DNA from 3 places in the Azospirillum sp. genome. Region 2 is predicted to be linked to each of the others. Evidence: riboswitches for the same ligand, from Rfam matches in the RefSeq annotation. Region 2 holds a riboswitch; each other region holds the start of a gene.
What was found. A riboswitch is a leader RNA that binds a small molecule or an ion and turns the genes downstream of it on or off. The one in region 2 is predicted to bind thiamine pyrophosphate.
Positions count from the first base shown of each region.

Region 1 (4,525 bases), on a different contig from region 2:
GCGGATGGCGGCGGTCGCCACCTCGGTGCCGGAGGCGGCCAGCGCGTCCAGCATGGCCTTCTGGTTGGGGTAGCCCCCCGTGCCGAGGAACAGGCGCGAGCGGAAGCGGCGCCCGCCGATGGTGAGCGTGTCGTCAGTCGTCATGTCGAAGTCTCCCGCTCAGCCGCCCTGGAAGGGACGGACGATGTCCAGATCGTCGCCGGGGCGCAGCGGCGTCTCCGCCCACTGCGCCCGGCGCACCACGGCGCCGTTGAGGGCCACGGCGACGGCCGGGGTGTCCGGCCCGATGCCGCGCGTGGCCAGGAGGTCGGCGACGGAGGCCGCATCCAGCGGCTCCGCCGTGCCGTTCACGCGGATGGTGGTCATGCCGCCTCCCGGAACCGCCCGATGCCGAACCCGGCGATTACCGGATCGGTCTCGCCGGTGAGGATCAGGCGGGCGATCGCGTCGGCGGTCACCGGCGCCAGCAGGATGCCGTTGCGGTGGTGGCCGGTCGCGTAGACCAGCCCTTCCACCTCGCCGGTTCCCAGGATCGGCGCGTCGTCGCGGCTGCCGGGGCGGAAGCCGGTCCACATCTCGTCGATGGGCAGCTCGGCGACGCCGGGCACCGCCCGCCACACGCCTTCGAGCAGCGAGAAGATTCCGCCGGCGGTCAGGTCCTCGTTGAAGCCGCGCTCCTCGCTGGTGGCGCCGATCACCAGACGGCCGTCCAGGCGCGGGATCAGGTAGGTGGTGGGCGTCCACACCACGTGGCGCAGCAGCGGCGCCGCCGGGTCCATGCGCAGGGCCAGCATCTGCCCCTTGATCGGCCGGACCGGCGGGCGGCCCGCGGCGGGCAAGCCCTCGACGCCGCGCGACCACGCCCCGGCGGCCAGCACCACCACGTCCGCCGGGTGCAGCGTGTCACCCACCCACACGCCGGCCGCCCGGCCGCCGCGCAGCTCGATGCGGGTCACCGCCGCGTGTTCGTGCACCCGGCCGCCGGCCTTCAGCACGGCGGCGTGCAGGGCGCGGCTGAGCGCCCGGTTCTCGACCTGATGGTCCTCCGGGCTGAACAGCGCCCCGGCCACGCCCGGCTGCAGGTAGGGCTCGCGCCGGCGGGCCTCGGCGCCGTTCAGCAGCTCGATCGGCAGATCCAGGCCGCGCTGGAACTCGTGCAGGAAGCGCAGGCGGGCCATGTCGTCGGCGGTGTGGCCGATGTACAGCGTGCCCTCGGTGCGCAGCTCGACCGACAGGCCGGTGGCGGCCTCCAGCTCGGCCGCGAAGGCGGGCCAGCGCCGCTGGCTCTCCCGATTGAGGGGGAGCATCCACTCCTCCCCCGGTTCGGTCTCGATGCAGGCGGCGAGCATGCCGCCGGAGGCGTGCGTGGCGCCGCGTCCGGCTTCGCCCTGGTCGAAGACATCGACCCGGGCGCCGGCCGACGCCAGCCGCCAGGCGATGCCCAGGCCGATGGCGCCGGCGCCGATCACGGCGACGGACGGGGACTTAGAGGACGATGGATGGATTGCGGGCGCAGAATCGCTCATAGGCGGCTCCCTTCGCTGGCATTACCCAGACAGGTTCGATGGGTTTGATCTCAGCCGCGCACCACGCGCAGCACCCCATGCCGAGCCCACATGCTGACGGGCCGCCGCAACCAAAGCAAGAAGTTTTTGGAGCGCGTAGCGCGACTGGGCCGTTGAGGCCTCTCGCACAAACCCGCAAGGTTTGTGCTGGCGGCAGGCGGATCCGATGGATCCGCCGGGAGCCCCGCGGCCACATGGCCGCGAAGGCAAGGGGCCGGACGGCCCCGCCCGCCGTTTGAGGGAACAATTACAGCAGAAAAACGGTCGCCAGCGCCAGGAAGGCGAAGAAGCCGACCACGTCGGTGACGGTGGTGAGGAACACCGTGCTCGACACCGCCGGGTCGACGCCCAGCTTCTCCAGGCCCAGCGGGATCATCACGCCGAACAGGCCGGCGACGAACAGGTTGATGATCATGGCGCAGGCGATGACGACGCCGATGGTGGGCTCGAACCACACCCAGGCGATGGCGCCGACCAGCACGGCGAAGACCACGCCGTTGATCAGAGCCACCACCAGCTCCTTGCCGAAGACGCGCCAGACGTTGGCGGGCGACAGCTCGCGCGTCGCCAGCGCGCGCACCACCACGGTCAGCGTCTGGGTGCCGGCGTTGCCGCCCATGGAGGCGACGATGGGCGCCAGCACCGCGAGCGCCACGACCTTCTCGATCGCCCCCTCGAACAGCGAGATGACGCCCGACGCGATGAAGGCGGTGACCAGGTTGACCAGCAGCCACCACAGGCGCGACCTGGAGATCTCGCGAATCGGCGTGTAGACGCCGGTGTCGCCGGCGCCGCCGAGCTTGAGGATGTCGTCCTCCGCCTCCTCGTCGATGATGTGCACCACGTCGTCCACGGTGATGACGCCGCGCAGGCGCCCGGCCTGGTCGACCACCGGGGCGGAGACCAGGGCGTACTGGCGGAAGAGGTTCGCCACCTCCTCCTGCTCCATGGTGACGGGGATGGTGTGCAGGTCCTCGGTGGCGATGTCGGCGATGCGCACCGAGCGCTTCTGCCGCATCACCCGTGAGAGCGGCACCGCGCCGACCACCCGGTGCAGCGGGTCCACCACGAAGAGGTCGTAGAAGTCCTCCGGCAGGTCGTCGCCCGAGGCGCGCAGGAAGTCCAGCGTCTTGCCAACCGTCCAGAACTGCGGCACCGCCACGAGGTCGCGCTGCATCAGGCGGCCGGCGGTGTATTCCTCGTAGGTCAGGTTCTCCTGCACCAGCGCGCGGTCTTCGGCGGGCAGGTTGTCGAGGATCGCCTTGCGGGTCTCCTCGTCCATGTCCTCGATGAGGTCGACGGCGTCGTCGGTGTCCAGCTCGGCCACCGCGGCGGCGAGCTCCTTCGGCTCGAACAGCTCCATGACCTGCTCGCGCAGGTCCTCGTTGAGGTGCGACAGCACCTCGCCGTCGAAGTTCGGGCGCAGGATGTCGATGAGGGCTTCGCGCTCGTCCGGGCCGACCTGCTCGATCAGGTCGGCGACATCGGCGGCGTGCAGATCCTCGACCTCGGCGCGCACCTCGTCGGCGCGGCCGTCGCGCAGCAGGTCGCCGATCTCCTCCACGAAGTCGGGATCGACGCCGTAGGCGCGCTCCTCGTCCTCCTCGCGGAAGGGGTGGCGCGGCTCTTCCGGCTGATGCGGCGGCGGCTGGTGCGGGTCACGGTTTTCGGCCACGTCCATCGTCCGCTCCCGCTTCGGCAGCACCGGGGTGCACGCTTAGGTCTTGTCGAGGAGCCCCGGCGGCCCGGCTTGGCGCGGCCGACGGGGCTCGCACGGAATATAGGCGGGGCGCGCCTTTGTCCAGCGTGTCGGGCGGGACCACGCGTGAACTTTGTGTAATCCGCCGCATACCTGCGTAATATGGGCGCAGCAACAGCGGGTCAGGGTTTCGCGCGATGGAGTACGCCTTCACCGAAGTGGACGGGCAGGATGGCATCCTGCTGTCGGGACGCTTCACCTACGACGACAGCCGCAAGTTCCACGAGATGCTGGCGCACTGGGACTTCACGGCGAAGCCGGAGGTGCCGCTCGACCTGCGCTACCTGACCTTCCTGGATTCGACGGCGATCGGCATGCTGTTCGTGCTGGCCAACCGCTGCCGCGAGCGGCAGGGCAGCGTCACCGTGGTGAACGCCCAGCCCTACATCGTGCAGACCATGCGCCGGGTGTCGCTGGACCAGTACGTGTTCATCCGCTGAACAGAGCCTGGGGCCAGCCTCCGGATACGAAAAAGCCCGCTCGGCCATCGGCCAGCGGGCTTTTCGTTTAACCCCCGGAAGAACCGGAGATGGTGCGGTCGAGAAGACTCGAACTTCCACGGCATTTCTGCCACAGCGACCTCAACGCTGCGCGTCTACCAATTCCGCCACGACCGCATCCCTGGTAGGCATCCGATGCTTGCACCGGAGTGGGCGGGGGAATACCAGATCCCGATGGCGGGATCAAGCCGCGCATTTCATCAAACGCAAAGAAAGTGGTCAGCCCACCCATGAACCCCATCGAATGGCGCATCAGCGACGAGCCCATGCCCTACGAGGAGGCCATCGCCGAGATGGAGGCCCGCGTCGAGGCGATCCGCGCCGGCACGGCGCCGGAACTGGTCTGGCTGCTGGAACACCCGCCGCTCTACACCGCCGGCACCAGCGCCCGCGACGAGGACCTGCTGGAGCCCGACCGCTTCCCGGTGCACCGCACCGGCCGCGGCGGGCAGTTCACCTACCACGGGCCGGGGCAGCGGGTGGCCTACGTGATGCTGGACCTGAAGGCGCGCGGGGCGGACGTGCGGGCCTACGTCCACGATCTGGAGGAGTGGCTGATTCGCACCCTCGCCTCCTTCAACATCAAGGGCGAACGCCGCGAGGGCCGGGTCGGCATCTGGGTCGACAAGGGGCCGTACGGCGGGCTGAAGGGCCAGGAGGACAAGATCGCCGCCATCGGCGTGCGGGTGCGCCGCTGGGTG
Region 1 is NZ_JBOZRT010000033.1:20,335-24,859, forward strand. Features, by position in the region: gene ACRWK7_RS06740 (thiazole synthase) at 1-144, opposite strand, end outside; gene thiS (sulfur carrier protein ThiS) at 160-366, opposite strand; gene thiO (glycine oxidase ThiO) at 363-1,526, opposite strand; TPP riboswitch at 1,517-1,615, opposite strand; gene mgtE (magnesium transporter) at 1,813-3,246, opposite strand; gene ACRWK7_RS06760 (STAS domain-containing protein) at 3,462-3,764, shown strand; tRNA gene ACRWK7_RS06765 (tRNA-Leu) at 3,855-3,941, opposite strand; gene lipB (lipoyl(octanoyl) transferase LipB) at 4,040-4,525, shown strand, end outside.
Region 1: another riboswitch for thiamine pyrophosphate. It lies ahead of thiO (glycine oxidase ThiO); the one in region 2 lies ahead of ACRWK7_RS11960 (ABC transporter ATP-binding protein).

Region 2 (4,525 bases):
GCGTGGCGCGTCGGCCAGCGTGGCGAACCAGTGTTCCGGCGGGTTGCGCCCGGCGCCGCGGTTCCAGGTCAGACTGCGCAGCACCGACTCTGCGGCGTGTGTCGGCCCTTCGGCGGGGTCAAACCCGTTCAGCGTCGCCCAGATGCCGGCCCAGCAGCGCCCGACGGACCACGGGTTGTAGCCGCCGCCGCCGACCACCAGCATCCGCGGTGCCAAATCCATCAGCGCCGCCACCGCCCGCCACAGCGCGCCGTTGGACAGCTCCAGCTTGCTCAGGGGGTCCTCGGCCAGCGCGTCGGCGCCGGTCTGCACCACCACGACCTCCGGCGCGAACCAGCGGCCGAGCGGCCGGATCGCCACCTCCACGAGGTGATCCATCTCGCTGTCGTTGAAGCCCGGCGGGACCGGCAGGTTGCGCACCATGCGGCCGGCGCGCTCTTCCGCCATGCCGGTGAAGGGCCAGCGGCCGTCCTCGTGCACCGACAGCGTCAGCACCCGGTCGTCGTCGGCGAACGCCTCCTCCACGCCGTCGCCGTGGTGGGCGTCAAGGTCGACGTAGTAGACGCGCTCCACCCCGGCGTCGAGCAGCTCCAGGATCGCCAGCACCGGCGCGTTGAGATAGCAGAAGCCGCTGGCCCGGCCGGGGCGGGCGTGGTGGGTGCCGCTGGCCGGGCTGTAGACGATGCCGGGCTCCTCCAGCAGCAGGCGCGCCGCCTGGATGCCCGCCCCGGTGCTGATCGCCGGGCGCCGGTACATCTCCGGAAACACCGGGTTCTCCAGCTTGCCGAGGTTGTAGCGCGCCGCCGTCTCCGCATCGACGCGCTGCTCGGCCTCGGCGCGGGCGAGCGCCAGGATGTAGTCGCGGTGGTGGAAGCGCGCGATCTCGTCCACCGTCGCCACCGGGGTGTCGATGTAGACGCCATCGTCCAGCCAACCCATCGCCCGGCAGAGGTCGATGGTGGTGGAGACGCGGGGGATGGCGAGCGGGTGCTTCGGGCCGTAACTCGACCCGCGGTACACTTCGCTGCCCAGGAAGAGCGGACGGCGTGCCATGGCCCCGACAAGGTGGGCTGGCGCCGGGGTTCCGTCAACGACGCACCGGGGGCCTTGCCGTGACGCCACCGCGCCCTTTCTTGATGAGGGATGCCGACGCCGCTTCGCCTCATCGCCGCGCTGACGATCCTGCTGGTCCTGACCGGACCGGGCCGCGCAGCCGGCGGCCGGGTGCCGGTGGACCTCGAACTGGTGCTGGCCATCGACGTGTCCGGCAGCATCGACCCGGACGAGGCGGAACTGCAGCGCCGCGGCTACATCCAGGCCTTCCTCAACCCCAAGGTCATCAACGCCATCAGCTCCGGCCCCTACGGACGCATCGCGGTGACCTACGTGGAATGGGCGGGCGACCACTACCAGCAGACGGTTATCGGCTGGACCCTGCTCGACCGCCGCGAGGCCATCACCGCCTTCGCCGACCGGCTGGGGGAGAGCGGCATCGGGCGCGAGCGCTGGACCTCTATCAGCGCCGCCCTCGCCTACGCCTCCGCGCTGTTCGAGAACAACGGCTTCGAGGGCACGCGGAAGGTCATCGACGTGTCCGGCGACGGCCCCAACAACAGCGGCCCGCCGGTGACCTTCATCCGCGACGCGGTGGTGGAGAAGGGCATCACCATCAACGGCCTGCCCATCGTCAACGACCGCCCCAACCCCTGGGGCGGCGAGCCGCCGCGCGACCTCGACGGCTATTACCGCACCAACGTGATCGGCGGGCCCGGCGCGTTCCTGGTGGTGGCCGACGGCTTCGACGCCTTCGCGCAGGCGATCCTGACCAAGCTGCTGCTGGAAATCTCCGGACTGCCGCCGTCCAGCGACCACGCCGCTTGCCCGCGCTGTTCCGAGTTGCCATAGTCCCTCCCCTGTCACTGGGGGGAGCCGGCGGTCGGCTGAGAGGTCCCATGAGCGGGACGACCCCTGGAACCTGATCCGGTTCGTACCGGCGTAGGGACCAGTGAGCCATGCACGCGCGCGTTCCACCGGCCGGGGTGCCGGCTCCGGTTTCCGTCACCATCGCCTCCGCCCGCCTGACCTACGGCGGCGCGCCGCTGTTCGAGGATCTCAACCTGCGCCTGGAGCCGGCGGCGGTCACCTGCCTGCTCGGTCCGAGCGGCGTGGGCAAGACCACCCTGCTGCGCCTGATCGCCGGGCTCGCCGAGCCGGAACCGCCGACCACGGTGACCGCGGGCGACGGGCTGCCGCTGGCCGGACGCGTTGCCTACATGGCGCAGCAGGATCTGCTGCTGCCCTGGCTGAGCGTGCTGGACAACGTGCTGCTCGGCGCCAAGCTGCGCGGCGAACGGCGCTCGCCGCCGCTGGTCGATGAGGCGCACGGCCTGCTGGAGCGCGTCGGGCTGCCCGGCCGCGCCGGCGACCGTCCGGCGGCGCTGTCCGGCGGGCAGCGCCAGCGCGTCGCGCTCGCCCGCACGCTGATGGAGCGGCGGCCGGTGGTGCTGATGGACGAGCCGTTCTCGGCGCTCGACGCGATCACCCGCCTGCGCCTGCAGGAGCTGGCGGCGGAGCTGCTGGCCGGGCGGACGGTGCTTCTGGTCACCCACGATCCCCTGGAGGCGCTGCGGATCGGCCACTTCGTGCACGTGATGAGCGGCATGCCGGCGACCGTCGGGCCGGCGCTGGAGCCGCCGGGGACGCCGCCGCGCGCGCCGGACGACGCGGCGGTGTTGGCGATGCAGGGCGAGTTGCTGCGGAGGCTGGCGGGATGAGCTTCAGCCTTGCAACACTTGCCCCCACCCAACCCTCCCCCGCTTCGCAGGGGAGGGCTTTCAGGGCTGATGGCGGAGTTCCCTCCCCTGCGAAGCTCTCGCGCAAACCTATGGTTTGCGCTGACGCGGCAGGCGGATCTCCGATCCGCCGAGAGCGGGGGAGGGTTAGGGTGGGGGAAACGCCATGCGCGTGATCCGCGCCCTCGTCACCCTCGCCGTCCTCCTCGCCGCCTGGCAGGCGCTGGTCTGGGCCACCGGCCTGCCCCGCTTCATCCTGCCCGGCCCGCTGGCGGTCGCCGACGCTTTGCAGCGCAACGCCGGCCTGCTGGCACAGCACGCCGCCACCACGCTGGCCGAGATCCTGATCGGCCTCGTCCTTGGTGTCGTGCTCGGCACGGCGAGCGCCGTCGTCCTCGCCAGCGTCCGCGGCGCGCGGCGCTGGCTGATGCCGCTGCTGGTGGTCAGCCAGGCGATTCCGGTGTTCGCGCTGGCGCCGTTGCTGGTGCTGTGGCTTGGCTACGGCATGGTGTCGAAGATCGCCATGGCGACGCTGGTCATCTACTTCCCGGTCACCACCGCGCTGTTCGACGGCCTGCGCCGCACCGAGCCGGGCTGGCTCGACCTCGCCCGCACCATGGGGGCGTCCGGCGTCTCCACGCTGTGGCACATTCGCCTGCCCGCCGCCCTGCCCGCCCTGGCCTCCGGCATCCGCGTCGCCGCCGCGGTGGCGCCGATCGGCGCGGTGATCGGCGAGTGGGTGGGCTCCTCCTCCGGCCTCGGCTACCTGATGCTGCACGCCAACGCGCGCATGCAGGTGGACCTGCTCTTCGCCGCCCTGTTCGTGCTCGGCGCGTTCGCGGTGGCGCTCTACGCCGTCACGGACGCGCTGCTGCGGCGCGCGCTGCCGTGGCTTCCCGATTCCCATGCGTTCGATGAGAAGGACTGACCGATGAAGTTCCCGTTCGCCGCCGCGGCGTTCGCCGCCGGGCTGCTGACCGCCCTGCCCGCGCTGGCGCAGGACAAGATGACCGTGCTGCTCGACTGGTTCGTCAACCCCGACCACGCCCCGCTGGTGGTGGCGAAGGAGCTGGGCTTCTTCAAGGACGCCGGCCTGGACGTCGAGCTGGTCGCCCCCGCCGATCCCAACGACCCGCCGAAGCTGGTCGCCGCCGGAAAGGCGGAGCTGGCGGTGTCCTACCAGCCGCAGCTCCAGGTGCAGGTCGGCGAGGGGCTGCCGCTGGTGCGCGTCGGCACGCTGGTGTCGACGCCGCTCAACTCGCTGGTGGTGCTGGCCGACGGGCCGGTGAAGTCGGTGAAGGACCTGAAGGGCCGCAAGGTCGGCTTCTCGGTCGGCGGGTTCGAGGACGCGCTGCTCGGCGCCATGCTGGAGAAGGCGGGCCTGAGCCTGAAGGACGTGACGCTGGTGAACGTGAACTTCTCGCTGTCGCCGTCGATCCTCTCGGGGCAGGTGGACGCGGTGATCGGCGCCTTCCGCAACTTCGAGCTCAACCAGATGGCCATCGAGAAGCACCCGGGCCGCGCCTTCTACCCCGAGGAGGAGGGCGTCCCGGCCTACGACGAGCTGATCCTGGTCGCCAACAAGGCGCAGGCCGGCGACCCGCGTCTGCCGAAGTTCCTGGCGGCGGTCGAGCGCGCCGTCCTCTACATCCTCAACCACCCCGAGGAGGCGCACGCCGCCTTCACCAAGGGCCGGCCGGAGCTGAACGACGAGCTGAACCGCCGCGCCTGGG
Region 2 is NZ_JBOZRT010000050.1:113,693-118,217, forward strand. Features, by position in the region: gene ACRWK7_RS11950 (acetoin utilization protein AcuC) at 1-1,053, opposite strand, end outside; gene ACRWK7_RS11955 (DUF1194 domain-containing protein) at 1,144-1,905, shown strand; TPP riboswitch at 1,913-2,020, shown strand; gene ACRWK7_RS11960 (ABC transporter ATP-binding protein) at 2,013-2,774, shown strand; gene ACRWK7_RS11965 (ABC transporter permease) at 2,959-3,720, shown strand; gene ACRWK7_RS11970 (ABC transporter substrate-binding protein) at 3,724-4,525, shown strand, end outside.

Region 3 (4,525 bases), on a different contig from region 2:
TGGACCGACGGGCTGGGTGTGGAGCGGACGGTGCCGGAGGTTCTTCTCTCCGGCCACCACGAGAAGGTTCGCGCCTGGCGGCTCGCCGAGGCGGAGCGGATCACACGGGCCCGGCGGCCCGACCTGTGGTCCCGCTACGAAGCGAGTCGTCCGGTGCCGGAGAAGCGGGCCCGCAGACGCAGGCCGAGTGGAACGACGGAGTGACGGTCCGCCGCGAGGCGCGCCGAGGAAAAGGGGTAGTGTCATGAACCTGTTGCAGCAGCTCGAGCAGGAGCAGATCCAGAAGGCCCTTGGTGACAAGGCCATCCCGGAATTCTCGCCGGGCGATACGCTCCGCGTGAACGTGAAGGTCGTCGAGGGCACGCGCGAGCGCGTCCAGGCCTACGAGGGCGTGTGCATCGCCCGCAAGAACGCCGGCGTGAACTCCTCGTTCACCGTGCGCAAGATCAGCTACGGCGAGGGCGTGGAGCGCGTGTTCCCGCTGTACAGCCCGCGCATCGACTCGATCGAGCTGGTCCGCAAGGGCGACGTCCGCCGCGCCAAGCTGTACTACCTGCGCGATCGCCGTGGCAAGTCGGCCCGCATCTCGGAGCGCACCACCGGCCGCGGCATGAACAAGACCGCCGCCGCCGCGGAGTAATCCGCCCGGTCTGTCGAGCTATCCGGCGCCCGCCGTGGGGAAACCCGCGGCGGGCGTTTGGCGTTGGGATCGTGCCTGTGTTTCGGGGACAACAGGGGCTGCACGGATTTCACGGATCTGGTTTGATCCATTCTTTCACTTCAAGCGCCTTCCTGGTCGTCATCCCCGCCTTCGCGGGGAGGACGATTTGAGAGGTGATCGCGGCAGGGCAATCCGTGCAATCCGTGCCCAAATCCGTGAAATCCGTGTGAACCGGGTTGCCCCGTTGACGCCGCGCCCCTATCGCCGCGTCAGCGAGTTGGTGTGCGCCTCCTTCAGCGTCGCCGGCTCGTTCATGTCGCCGACCACGCCGGGCGTGCGCGTCTCGGGGTCGGCGGGGCTGGAGCCGAGCTCGCCCATCGCCTGCGCCGCCTGCGCGGTGCGGCGCAGCCCCAGGCGGTCGATCACCTGCGCCACGCCGTGGACCTTCGCCGCCAGTTCGGCCGCGCGGTGGCCCTGCTCCACCGAGCCGACGCTGCCGGTCAGCGTCACCGCGGCGTGGTGGACCGTCACCTCCAGATCGTGCGCATCGACGTATTCGTCCTCGGTCAGGCGCTGGGTGACCTCGCGGCGGATGCGCGCGTCGTCGTCCGATTCCTCGTGCCCGAACATAGGTCTGTCTCCCACGGCTGCCACCATACGGAAAGGCAACGGCGCGGCGGCGGGGTCGGTTCCTTTCCCGTTTGACAACGGCTCGCAAGCGGCCCAGCATGGCGCCTCGTTCCAGGGGGGTCCCGTAGGGGGCTGAGATACCACCGGCCAAGGCCCAGACAGGGCTCCGGCGACGTGGTGACCCTTCGAACCTGATCCGGCTCATACCGGCGAAGGGAAGGAACCGCTGCGGGCGCCGAAACACCACCACACCCGCACCTTCTTCCGCACCTGTGACCGGATCTCCTCGACCGACGAAGGAGATCGACCGTGCCAAGAGACCTCACCGACCCCAACTTCTCCGTTTCCACCGGGCCCCTGCCCGCCTCTCAGAAGGTGTACGTGCCGGGCGACCAGGGTGTACGCGTCGCCATGCGCGAGATCCGCGTCGGCGGCGGCGAGCCGCCGGTGCGGGTGTACGACGCCTCCGGCCCCTACACCGACCCCGACATGGCGGTGGACATCCGCAAGGGCCTGCCGGCCCTGAGGGAATCCTGGATCCGCGGCCGCGGCGACGTGGAGGCGTACGACGGCCGCGCCGTTCGCCCGGAGGATGACGGGCTGCGCCCCGGCGAGGCGCCCAACCTCGACGTCCACCCCGGCTCGGAACGCCGGCCGTTGCGCGGCAAGCCCGGCCGTGCGGTGACACAGATGGCGTACGCCCGCGCCGGCATCGTCACGCCGGAGATGGAGTACGTCGCCATCCGCGAGAACCTCGGCCGCGCCGCCGCGCTGGAGCAGGCCCGCGACGGCGAGTCGTTCGGCGCCAGCATTCCCGAATTCATCACGCCGGAGTTCGTCCGCGACGAGATCGCCCGCGGCCGGGCCATCATCCCCGCCAACATCAACCACCCCGAAGCCGAGCCGATGATCATCGGCCGCAACTTCCTCACCAAGATCAACGCCAACATCGGCAACTCCGCCGTGGCGTCGTCGATCGGCGAGGAGGTGGAGAAGATGGTGTGGGCGATCCGCTGGGGCGCCGACACGGTGATGGACCTGTCCACCGGCCGCAACATCCACACCACCCGCGAGTGGATCATCCGCAATTCGCCCGTGCCCATCGGCACCGTGCCGATCTACCAGGCGCTGGAGAAGGTCAACGGCAAGGCCGAGGACCTGACCTGGGAGATCTTCCGCGACACGCTGATCGAGCAGGCCGAGCAGGGGGTGGACTACTTCACCATCCACGCCGGCGTGCGCCTCGCCCACATCCCGCTGACGGCCAAGCGGGTGACCGGCATCGTGTCGCGCGGCGGCTCGATCCTCGCCAAGTGGTGCCTAGCCCACCACAGGGAGAACTTCCTCTACACGCACTTCGACGACATCTGCGACATCATGAAGGCGTACGACGTCAGCTTCTCGCTGGGCGACGGCCTGCGCCCCGGCTCGATCGCCGACGCCAACGACGCCGCGCAGTTCGCCGAACTGGAGACGCTGGGCGAGCTCACCAAGATCGCCTGGAAGCACGACGTGCAGACCATGATCGAAGGCCCCGGCCACGTGCCGATGCACAAGATCAAGGAGAACATGGACAAGCAGCTCAAGCTGTGCGGCGAGGCGCCGTTCTACACGCTCGGGCCGCTGGTCACCGACATCGCGCCGGGCTACGACCACATCACCAGCGGCATCGGGGCGGCGATGATCGGCTGGTTCGGGACGGCGATGCTCTGCTACGTCACGCCGAAGGAGCACCTGGGGCTGCCGGACCGCGACGACGTCAAGGTGGGCGTGGTGACCTACAAGATCGCCGCGCACGCCGCCGACCTCGCCAAGGGCCACCCGGCGGCGCGGGAGCGTGACGACGCGCTGAGCCGCGCGCGCTTCGAGTTCCGCTGGCGCGACCAGTTCCACCTGTCGCTGGACCCGGAGACGGCGGAGCGCTTCCACGACCAGACCCTTCCGGCCGAGGGGGCGAAGGTCGCGCACTTCTGCTCAATGTGCGGGCCGAAGTTCTGCTCGATGAAGATCACCCAGGAGGTGCGGGACTACGCCAACTCCGGCATGGCCGAGATGGCGGAGACGTTCCGTGCGCAGGGCGGGGAGATCTACAAGGCGGCGGATTGATCGATCCTTGAGGGCAACAGGAGATACACGGATCGCACGGATTTGAGCACGGATTACACGGATCTTTTATGCTTGCGTCGCAAGAACAAGAGAAATCCGTGCAATCCGTGCCTCAATCCGCGAAATCCGTGTGTCCTGTTGCCCCCTTTCCGCCGAACCCGAGGGATCACCGCGCCCGCGCCGTCAGCACGATCCCGGCGGCGATCAGCCCGACGCTGAGCAGCACGCCGACGCTCAGCGGCTCGCCGAAGATCACCGCGCTCTCCAGCAGCGCGGTGATGGGCACCAGGCAGACGATCTGCCCGGCCTGGGCGGCCGGCATCACCGCCAGCGCCTTCGACCACCACCAGTAACAGAGCGCCGTGCCGATCAGCCAGTTGTAGACCAGCGCGCCGAGCAGCGCCGGCGCCCAGGTGATCGGCTGTCCGAACTCCAGGACGAGCGCCACCGGGCTCATGACCACCGCGCTGACCGCGATCTGCCAGAAGGTCTGCGTCCAGAACGGTGTCCGCCACACCCGGCGGCGGTACAGGCTGGCCGCCGTCGCCCAGCACAGCGCCGAGCCGAGCAGCAGCCCGTTGCCGAGCAGCATCCGGCGGTCGCTCCAGTCCAGCAGCGCCGGGTTGAAGAACACCAGCACCCCGGCGAAGGCCAGCAGCCCTCCCAGGATGCGCTGTCCCGACGGCCGCTCGCGGGCGATCAGGAAGGCGAGCGGCAGAGCCCAGATCTGCATGGTGTAGACCAGCACCGCGGCCCGTCCCGGCGGCACCCATTGCAGCCCCGCCGTGCTCAGGCCCAGCATGCCACCGACCTGCAGGAAGCCGATGACGCCGAGCATCGTGCGCTCGCCCGCCCTGGGCAGCAGCGGAACCTTGAGGATCGGCAGAAGCGCGGCGAGCAGCAGCGCCGACCCGCACATGCGCAACGCGTTGAAGGTGAAGGGGCTGATGTTGGGCAGCGCCGCCTTCATGATCAGCCAGTTGGTGCCCCAGAACAGCACCACCGCGCCCAACTGTGCGTAGATCGCCGTGCCCGGCGCAGGGCGCGCCGTGGCCGTTTGTTCCGTCATGCCGCCTCCCGTTTCCTCCGGCGCCATGGTAACCGGCGCGGCGGCGCAGGGGGCATGCG
Region 3 is NZ_JBOZRT010000124.1:11,646-16,170, reverse strand. Features, by position in the region: gene trmD (tRNA (guanosine(37)-N1)-methyltransferase TrmD) at 1-204, shown strand, start outside; gene rplS (50S ribosomal protein L19) at 245-640, shown strand; gene ACRWK7_RS26830 (BON domain-containing protein) at 920-1,291, opposite strand; TPP riboswitch at 1,395-1,527, shown strand; gene thiC (phosphomethylpyrimidine synthase ThiC) at 1,601-3,397, shown strand; gene ACRWK7_RS26820 (DMT family transporter) at 3,564-4,466, opposite strand.
Region 3: another riboswitch for thiamine pyrophosphate. It lies ahead of thiC (phosphomethylpyrimidine synthase ThiC); the one in region 2 lies ahead of ACRWK7_RS11960 (ABC transporter ATP-binding protein).